2 regions of the Leptospira saintgironsiae genome follow, and region 2 is predicted to be linked to the other one. Evidence: riboswitches for the same ligand, from Rfam matches in the RefSeq annotation. Region 2 holds a riboswitch; the other holds the start of a gene.
What was found. Region 2 has a riboswitch for cobalamin ahead of CH362_RS02580 (hypothetical protein). Riboswitches for the same ligand answer to the same signal wherever they lie in the genome.
Positions count from the first base shown of each region.

Region 1: it holds a riboswitch for cobalamin, as region 2 does, so the genes downstream of both, CH362_RS08155 (CbtB domain-containing protein) here and CH362_RS02580 (hypothetical protein) in region 2, are expected to answer to the same signal.

Region 1 is NZ_NPDR01000003.1:118,570-123,829, reverse strand. Features, by position in the region: gene CH362_RS08175 (two-component system sensor histidine kinase NtrB) at 1-703, shown strand, start outside; gene CH362_RS08170 (Crp/Fnr family transcriptional regulator) at 749-1,387, opposite strand; gene CH362_RS08165 (SDR family NAD(P)-dependent oxidoreductase) at 1,524-2,378, shown strand; gene CH362_RS08160 (isopenicillin N synthase family dioxygenase) at 2,475-3,497, shown strand; cobalamin riboswitch at 3,602-3,784, shown strand; gene CH362_RS08155 (CbtB domain-containing protein) at 3,925-4,107, shown strand; gene CH362_RS08150 (CbtA family protein) at 4,098-4,913, shown strand; gene CH362_RS08145 (CbiX/SirB N-terminal domain-containing protein) at 4,910-5,260, shown strand, end outside.
Region 2 is NZ_NPDR01000001.1:559,478-564,737, reverse strand. Features, by position in the region: gene CH362_RS02585 (flavin monoamine oxidase family protein) at 1-918, opposite strand, end outside; adenosylcobalamin (AdoCbl) riboswitch at 1,158-1,284, shown strand; gene CH362_RS02580 (hypothetical protein) at 1,478-1,999, shown strand; gene CH362_RS02575 (LIC_13355 family lipoprotein) at 2,035-2,874, shown strand; gene cobT (nicotinate-nucleotide--dimethylbenzimidazole phosphoribosyltransferase) at 2,940-3,983, shown strand; gene CH362_RS02565 (adenosylcobinamide-GDP ribazoletransferase) at 4,039-4,851, shown strand; gene CH362_RS02560 (histidine phosphatase family protein) at 4,836-5,260, shown strand, end outside.

The sequences.
Region 1 (5,260 bases), on a different contig from region 2:
CATACATTCCCAAAGAATGGAATCGATCGGTTCTCTTGCAGGTGGAGTGGCACATGATTTTAATAATATTCTAACTGTAGTTTTAGGTTACACTACCCTACTAGAAAAGAATTCGGAACACCCCGAAAAGATCTTACAATATTCTGAAATAATTAAAAAGACTGCAGAAAGAGGATCCTCGTTAATTAAACAACTTCTGACTTTGGCAAGGAAAGTAGAATCTGATCTCAAACCTTCTATCTTGAACGATTTATTGTCTGAAGCGGCACATATAGCCTCCTCTACATTTCCCAAATCCATAAGGGTAATTTCTGATCTTCCACAAGATCCTATTTGGGTCCAAGCGGATCATACTCAGATCCATCAAGTTTTTCTGAACTTATTCTTAAACGCAAAAGACGCAATGCCTAACGGTGGATTGCTCTCTATACGATTAAGAATGGAAGAAGGTGAATTCATTTCTCCAGAAAAGACTCAAAAGACTGCAGTGATAGAAATTTTAGATAGTGGGACTGGAATAGATAGAAAAACAATCCGCAAAATATTCGATCCATTCTTCACCACTAAGGAGCCCGGAAAAGGAACTGGCCTAGGACTTTCGATCGTTTATGGTATTTTAGAAAATCATAAAGGAAAGATCAAAGTAGAAAGTGAACTTGGATCAGGTACAAAATTTTCTATCTACTTTCCGGTTCTGGAATAAAAGAAGTCCCGGCCACTTCTACCCTTAAAAAAATTTATAAGAAGTTTATTTTTGTTCCTTCCATATCCTATTTCTAATCCTACTTAAGGACACAGGAGTGATCCCTAAAAAAGAAGCAATATAATGTTGAGGGATACGATTTGCGATATCCTGTTGTTCTTTGATCAGATTCAAATATCTTTGTTCAGGGCTATCCCTAATCCTAGACAAAAACAAATTCATATAAGTATCAAATCTTTCGGCAACATATTCCAATAAAAAATCACGAACCTCTTCATTCTCCCGGTAAATAATTTCAGCATCTTCTCCGCTTAGTATAAGTAATTCTGTAGGCTCTATACTTTCTACACTAAGTTGACTATTTTTATAAGTCCCTCTATAACTATGAATAGAAGTGATTGCCCTGTTTTCTGGAAAAAACGCGATCGTGATATCACGTCCCTTATCTTCGAATTTTAATCGCAGACATCCCTTTTTAACGATGAATATATTTTTGGTATAAACGCCTCTTTTGATGAGTTCAGTTTTTGGTGGGACCTTCTTTTCTTTTAACATGGAAGTATAACGGTCCCAATTTTTTTCCAAACTTGGGATCTTCTTCCTTAGGTTTTCCAGTAAAGGTATCTCATGCATATTGGGGCCTTGGATTCTCACGTATTCAGTATTATAGGAATGAAAAGGCAAGATTTGTTTTGATACCAAACCAGGAATTTAAGATTTTGGAACAAGTTCTCTAATTCTTTATGTAAAAAGTTTCGAATTAGATTGAATAGTTTCTCAAAAGCGGAAACCTTGCCCGCATCGAAGAGAATTTTTCAGTATGTCATTCAGCAGATACAAAGGCAAAAAAGTATTTATTACAGGCGGTTCCGCGGGTATAGGCAAAGGAATTGCAATTCAATTAGCGAAGGCAGGAGCAAGTGTAATTGTTTCCGCCAGAGGAAAATCTAACTTAGAAAAAACAGTCCAGGAATTGAAGTCTGTAGGAACTCCAACAGCAGTCTTCGGATTCGCAGTTTTGGATGTTTCCGACAAAAAGGCTCTTGAAAAAGAAGCCAAAAAGGCAATCCAGACTTTAGGAGGATTGGACCTTTTGATCTGTAGCAGTGGTTTTGCAAAAGCGGGAGAAGCTTCCGACCTGGACGACGAAGTTTATAGAAATTTAATGGATGTGAACTTTTTCGGCCATGTGAACAGTGCACTCGCATTTAGTGATCACTTTTCCAAACAAAAAAGTGGAGAGATCGTATTTTTATCCTCTACTCTTGCGTTCTTTTCCATCTATGGATACGGAGCTTATTCAGCGAGTAAGTTCGCGATCGTAGGCTTTGCTCAAGGTTTCAGACAGGAGATGATGCTCCACGGAGTGAAAGTAAAATTGTTCCTTCCTCCTACAACTGACACTCCTGGTTTAGAAAAAGAGAATACTGATAAACCTGAATTGAGTAAGGAAATTGAAATGGGTTCAGCGTTGAATAGAGTGCATTCGATCGATTCAGTAGCAAAGGCAATCTTAAAATGGATCCCGAACAATAAGTTTATTGGATATACTGGCTGGGATTCTTGGCTCCAATATTTCCTATTTAGGCATTTCCCTGAATTCAGTATTAAGCTTACGGATTCTGAATTAAAAGCGGCCCAGTCCAGACTGGATAAGAAAAAACAAAAAGTATAACTATAGCCAAATCCGTTAAATTGACTTTTTATCCGTTAAAACAGAAATAGGCTTGACCGCTACTTCCGGGAGGAAGAAGATTTAGCAGTCATCCTTATGCAAAACAAAAAATGGAACTCTCTGCCTATATTAGATTTTTCTAAATATTCAGGAGCAGTTACTGAGCGTGAAAATTTTCTGGAAGAATTAAGAGAGGTTTCCCGTGAGCTTGGGTTCTTCTACTTAACCGGTCATGGGATCGATACGGAACTTCCCGAACTCCTTCTTAAAAATTCCAGGGAATTTTTTGCATTACCGATAGAGGAAAAATTATCCATCGAGATGATCCACTCTCCTCATTTCAGAGGATATTCTAGGATCGGGGCAGAAAGAACTTTAGGCCTTCCGGATTGGAGAGAACAATTGGATGTAGGGGCTGAACTTTCTCCAGTTTCCGATCCGGATATTTCTCCTCATTGGACGATCTTACAAGGACCGAACCAATGGCCGGATCGACTGCCCGAATTTAAAAAAATCGTTTTAAGATATCAGAAGGAAGTCACAAATCTTGCGATCCGATTGGTGCATGCATTCTCTTCTGCTCTAGGCCAAGAGCCATCTGTTTTTGATCCTATCTTAGGAGCAAAGGCTCACCAATTGATGAAAGTAATCCGTTACCCGGGAAGAGAATCTACGAATAGTGATCAAGGAGTGGGAGCTCATAAGGATGGAGGTTTTGTAACCGTTCTTTTACAAGACGAACAAGCAGGTTTGGAAGTGGAATATGAGAATGGATGGATCCAAGTGCCTCCGATTCCAGGGACCTTTGTGATCAATATTGGAGAACTTTTAGAATTGGCCTCCAACGGTTATTTACGCGCGACAGTACATCGTGCTCTCGTTCCCTCTTCCGGAACGGATCGGATCTCGGTTGGTTTCTTTTATAGCGCGAGATTAGATGCGAATGTTCCTTTATTACATTTGCCGGAACATTTACAGAAAGAAATCAGAGGACTTACACAAGATCCGAATAATCCTTTATTCTATGAAGTTGGAAAAAATTTATTGAAGAGCAGATTCAGATCCCATCCCGATGTCGCACAACGTTACCATTCCAAACTTTTAGATTCTGTTCTTTAGATCGATCTCTCTTACGTCGCCACGATCAGAATGTGTTTCCATATTTTCTGAATTTCATCCTAAAAAAAGATATACAAATAAACGGATCAAAATAGATCCTAAAATCTCAGACTATTTTTGTAGGAACATAGATGATCTCATCTATGGGAAGACGGTGCAATTCCGTCACGGTACCCGCCGCTGTAAGAGGGACAAAAGGCACAAGATGTCACTGGGTGTTAAACCTGGGAAGACGTGCTGAGTAGGATGATCTCGAGTCAGAAAACGCCTTACAAAAATCCTGAAGCTACGTGATCCAGTCTCGGATGTAAGACAATCTCGTAACTAAACTCAATTTTTTTTTCTTCATACGATGCTTTGGCACGATCTCTCGTGTCTTAATATCGTTTATATCTTGTAAGGTGAAGATCTCTTAGGAGGGATTTTTATGCGCTCGATTTCCGTTTCGAAGGATTTTTCCGGAGCCAAGTTATGGCTTAGAGGTTCCGTTCTAGTTTTGGCTGGGTTTCTCGCTTTTTCTACGATCTATGTAGTAGGTCTGGAACCAATGGTGTATTTGCACGATACATTCCATGATATAAGGCATTCTACGGGTTTCCCATGCCATTAAGATCAGGACTTTCTGATCTATTACGGGCCGGAATATTCTCTGGCCTGGTGTCTGGACTTGTTTTAGGGATCCTGGTTTGTGTTTGGAATCTTCCGTTAATTTTAGAAGCGGAGAAGTTTGAATCCAAATCTGTATCTGAAAATTCTAATATAAGCCATATACATACTCATTCTCACACGCATGGAAAAACTCATTCTCATACAAAGGCTGAATCTAACTTTAGTGAAGAAGCTGAGAATGATAAACTTTGGCAAAAAAGAAATTTTGGAACGTTAGTCGGCTCCATTTTATTAGGAATTTCTTTTGGAGTCCTCGTCTCACTTTGGGTAATCTTCTTCCCTCCAAGCAGATTTATAGAAGGCCCTTCCCTATACAAAGCAATCACCCTAAGTATTTTATTTACGACAGGTGGATTTTTAATATTTTTCGGGATCCCATTTTTGGGGCTTCCCCCTGAATTACCAGGAAGAGTCTCCGGTTCATATGATTATCCTGAAAGACAGGCTTGGTGGTACATCTGCGTTGGTTCCAGTTTAGTAGGAGTTTTAGGATTTAGGGTAGTTCTCTCTTATTTAAAAATTCATAATCTATTGAAGTGGTCTTTCGCCTTAATAACAGTTATATTTTTTGTAGCTCTTCCTTTCTATCTTGGAGTACCTAAAATTTCGGAAGACTTTGCTGCCCCGAAAGAATTGAGGATAAAATTCGAGTATGTGACCTTACTCACAAATCTGATCTTCTGGTTTTTATTATCTTCTTTATTTTTCCTATTTTGGAAACCAAGGCAGGTATTGGGGTTCAAATGAAGCCTAAAATTGCGGTTTTGGTACTAGGCCATGGGAGTAGAGAAGAAAATTCCAATTTGGAATTCGTTTCTCTAGTTAAGGCCTATTCACTTACCCGCCCAGATCTGAAAATTTTTCACGCTTATGTGGAACTTGCAAAGCCGGATCTGGAAACTGCATTAAGAGAAATTTCAGAAGAATATTCTAATATTATAATATTCCCTCTTTTTCTATATACTTCCGGTCATATAAAAAATGATATTCCAATCGTTCTTGATAGGATCAAATCCGAATTTCCGGATCATTCTTTTAAGATAACAAATAGTTTAGGTATCCATTCTAAGATGGTATCCTTACTCAGAAAACGT
Region 2 (5,260 bases):
TAGTACCAAAAATAATTTATAAATTTGAGAATAACGAACTCTTAATGCTGCCAGAAGTTTTTCTTTGTCCAGGCCTGGATTCCATTTTACATTAGAGATTTGGTTTGCAGGTAAAGTACAGATACAAGTAGAACCGTTAAATTTTCTTCCAGAAGCAGTAGTTACAGTAACTCCAGTGGAATCTTGGTCTACAGAAAGAACTGGATCTGAAAAAACGAACTCTGTGTTTTCTATATTCATCACCAAGGTCTTGGCAATGTTTTCCATCCCACCTTCTATCTTGCTATTTCTTTGAGGAAATTGTGCAAGATCACTTAAAACTTTTTCAGCGGACAGAACTCGGATACTATCCCCATAATGAAGAGAAAGTTTATGACCAAGTAAAGTTAGATCTTCTGGACTAACTCCTTGGTAGACTAGATAATTATAAATGCTGATTCGATCTAATGCTTGTTGTTGCGCAGTATCTAATTTAGAATTTTGTGATACTAATTTGCTTAATATCTCCTGTGATTTAGTAGAAAGTTCCCAGGTCCCAGCCTTCTTATAAGTCCCCAAAAATAGATCAGGAACCAAAGGAGAAGATTGTAATTTTAATCCTAATTCCCTAACTAAACTGCGAACCGTTTTATCTTCAGAAGAAACCCATTCCGCTCCTAAATCCACAACATGACCAGAAGGATCTTGTATAGATCTAACTCTTCCTCCAACTCTATCTGTGGCTTCTATAAGAGTTACTTTACTTCCTGTTTTTCCTAAGATGTATGCTGAATAAAGTCCAGAAAGTCCACCGCCAAGTACGATTACTTTTTTTCCAGAGTTTGTATTCTGAGCGAATAAATTTCCCTTACGACTTCCTAACAAAGCTGCGGTACTTAAAATTCCGGCTTTCAGAAAAGTGGATCGGGTAATTTTCATCGGATTCCTCTTTGAAAGTTTTATTAGAACTCTCTCTTTTATTTTCGGTCTATGAAAGATCTTTCCCGAATTTTTTGCAGAATAGAATGTCTCATCGATATGAAATTATGTACCGAATCCTTTCTAATGGTTCTTACACATTGAATATCGCCGATTTATTCAGATATTGCAAGGAATAGATGACTTTCGTATCCTTATACTTTTTCCCTTGCCAGCGGAAGTGCTAAACCAAAACCTGGAATTACGCTTTCAGGGAGGAAGTCGGGTAAAAATCCCGCGCTGACCCGCAACTGTGATGTCCGTTTTAAACGGAATAAGCCAGATCTTCCCCGCGATACTTTAACCTCGAGGTTGGGGGGTATCGTAAATCTCGCTCTTTAGCGCATCCGCGCTTTCTGCGATGGGGCCCCGAAAGTTAAAATGTCGGGGCTCTCGAACGGAAAAAGAAACCAACGCAAATACATAATCGTTCGGATCTTTAAAAGGTCAATGATCGACTAACGTTATCTTGCTTATATTTTCTTTTTCTGCGACATCCGGCAGAAATCAGGAGAGAAAAATGAGAAAATTCAGGACAAAAGCGATAATCCTTCTATTCGCTTTATCATTAATCAACACCGCTTGTTTCGAAACAGAAAAGTCAGACTCGGATAATAGCGCGATCATCACCGCATTAGTACAAGCTAATTACATAGAAGTTGGCGGTTCTTGGCAAGTTGGCTTTTATACCGGAGGATCCGATGGAGGAGTTTTCGGTAATGCATCTATCACTGCTCAATCTTGGATCGAACAAGGCGGCCAAAAGTTAACTATAGTAGAAGTTGATAACGCAAATAGAAAACTATATTACCGCGCATCTGCAGATGATTCTTTCAATCCAAACAAATACGGAAGAATTGATTGGACCGCAATTCACAGTAATTCTTGCCCTTCTAGCGCGAGTCGTTGTTTCGAATATTGCCAAGCAGTCTTCGGAAAAAATACTTTGGCAGAAGCAAAAAGCGACTCTACTACTACTGATCCTTCTAACTTCAAATCCTCCGGATGCGGCGGATTTGGTTGGAATTACATGATTCCATAATCAGTTGCTAAAACTTTAAAGGAGAGTCACAACATATGAAACAAATAAGCAAATTTGCATTTTTGGGAATGTCTATTGTTTTCTTTCTCATAGGTTGTGACGGCTCCGGAGCCAGCACTGACTTAACAGGGTTATTATTGACCGGACAAAATTCTATTTCGACTTCTGAAAATTGTCCTCCGGGAACTATAGATCCTGATTATCTTTTAGCAAATACTGTAGTTAGCGCGCCAGGTAATAATCCGAGCATCCGATACAAAGATCCCGAAAAAGCGATCAACGGAGTTTGTGGAGGAGGGCAAAACTCAGGTGGTATAGATGTTTATACTATGGGTTCTGCAGATCCGAATAATTTCCTGATCCTTTCTTGGAATGGAGCAACTGTAACTAACGGTACTGGCGTTGACTTTATCGTTTTCGAGAATGGTTTCCAGCAGCAAGGTTCTATCAATTATTTCATAGAACCTGTAATTGTAGAAGTGAGCTTAGATGGAACAAATTATTGCGGGTTCAATCCTCAATATACTGGAGCAGCGAGTCCTGCGAGTTTAGATCCTACAGATTGGATCCGATTTGGAGGAGCAAATCCTGTTCTTTGGAATATGCTTACTCATCCTCTTACTCCTGCGGAAATTTTTCCCGACCCATTTGTTGCAAATGCAGGCGGAGATTCATTCGATTTGGATGATCTATCATTAGATGCTCGATTTGCAAATGGATGCGACTCTACAGTTCTTTCTAATCTACAAACGAACGGATTTAAGTTTATTAAACTATTAAATGCGAAAGGACAATCTACATTTCCAAGTCCTGCAGGAAGTTTCGATGGAGGTCCTGATATCGACGGGGTCATCGCGAAATCCGTAACTCCCTAACCTATAACTGAAATAAAAATCTTATTTCAGTTTGATAATTTGAAATTTTTAAAAGTGAAAACAATATGATCCGCCCAAAAGAAGTACACCAATTGGACTTAGACAAACATTTACGTAATAAAATAGATACCAAGACTAAACCATTAGGCGCCTTGGGAAAATTAGAAGACCTTGCTTATCGTATCGGTACGATCCAAAACACAATAGATCCAGTTTTATCAAATCCTCATTTATTAGTATTTGCAGGAGATCATGGACTTGCTGACTCAGGAGTGTCCGCCTTTCCAAAAGAAGTTACTTACCAAATGGTATTAAACTTTTTGAATGGAGGAGCAGCGATCAATGTATTCTGCAAACAACATGGGATCAAACTATTAGTAGTAGATTCTGGAGTTTCAGGAAACTTCGAACAATCTCATCCTGATTTCATACCTGCAAAGATAGCAGCTGGAACCAGAAACATTCTAAACGAACCAGCAATGACAAGAGAAGAATGTGAAGAAGCAATTCGTATCGGTGAAGAGATCGCAACCACCAAAGTCCCAAAAGATTGTAATGTGATCGGCTTTGGAGAAATGGGGATCGGAAACACATCCAGTGCTTCACTACTTGCCTCCGTATTTTTAGATCGGTCTGCAGAAGATCTTACCGGAAGAGGAACAGGTCTGGATGATCAATCCTTAGAACGTAAAAAAAAGATCCTAGCAGAATGTAGGGCAAAACACCCAGTAAATCCAAAAGACCCGATTGAAGTTCTTGCCAAGTTTGGAGGTTTCGAGATCGCAATGATATGCGGAGCGATGCTTTCTTCTTATAAAGAAAATCGTTTGATCCTTGTGGATGGCTTTATCGCAAGTTCTGCATTCTTAACTGCTTCTAGAATTGAACCTAAGATCGTTCGTAACGCTGTCTTCGCTCATAAATCTTCTGAACAAGGCCACAAACTGATCCTGGAATTTTTTGATGCAGATCCAATCTTGGACTTAGGACTTCGTTTGGGAGAAGGAACTGGATGCGCACTTGCCTACCCTATCTTAGAATCCGCATTGGCATTCTTAAGAGAAATGGCAAGCTTCGAATCCGCAGGTGTTTCTGAAAAAAAAGACTAAATTCAGATCAAATTCTCGCTGCCCGAATCGGAGGAACGAATAAATTCGTCTTTGCATGTTTGGATTTATCCGCAAAGAACTGATCATTTTTCTTTCCTCCGTACGTTATAATACTCGTATCATCGTTCCATCTTGGGTGGAACATTCAGACGAATATCTCAATTCTTCTTCCAGATATTTTCCATTAGTAGGATGGATTGTTGGAGCTGCAACATGGTTTGTTTTATGGGTTGCAGACCTTTCTCTGAGCTGGGAGATCAGCATCGTTTTGGCTATGGCAGTTTCTGTTTTGGTTACCGGTGCTTTTCACGAAGACGGATTCACAGATGTATGTGACGGATTCGGTGGGGGCTGGACCAAAGAGAAGATCCTAGAGATCATGAAGGATAGTAGGATCGGCGCCTTCGGGACAATAGGTATCATACTTGTTCTTCTTCTTAAATTTGCATGTTATAAATCTTTGGAAGAATTTTCTATAGAAGTCCTCTTCATCACAATACTTTCTTCTCATTCTTCGAGTAGGTTTTGGGCATTATTTACTGCAAAAACTCTTTCTTATGTAAGAGAAGACCAGCTGTCCAAGGCAAAACCGATCATCCAAACTTTAAAAACTTATAATGTAGTTATCGCAGGAATTTGGGGATTTGTTCCATGGCTTGCATTCTTTCATAATGAATATCTTCCTTCCGACAGAGTTTTTGGATTTTTATTATATCCGTTCCTTTTACAAATGTTCGGATATTTATATCTCAGAAGTTTTTATAAAAAATGGCTGGGTGGATATACTGGAGATTGTTTAGGCGCAGTCCAACAAGTCACTGAATTATTGTATCTGATCGGGATCGTCGCCGCATGGAAATCTTTTTAGTCAGACATACAACTCCTGAAGTTGAACCTGGAACCTGTTACGGTAAATCGGACCTAGGACTTCCTTCTAGTTTTGAAAAAGAAGCGGAAAATGTTTTAAAACTTCTTCCTGAAAAAGTACATTCTATCCGCACGAGTCCCTTATTTAGATGTTATAGTCTAGCCGAATATATCAGCAAACATCTAGAATCAAAATCAATCGCTCCTGCTTGGAAAGTAGATTCAAATATCCAAGAATTAGATTTCGGTAATTGGGAAGGACGTTTGTGGGAAGACCTACCAAGATCGGAAACAGATCCTTGGATGGAAGATTATGTAAACAGAAGGCCTCCAGGCGGAGAAACTTACTCAGAATTAAAAACAAGGATTTTGAAATCCTGGGAAGAAGGTCTGCGAGAAGCAAGAACCTG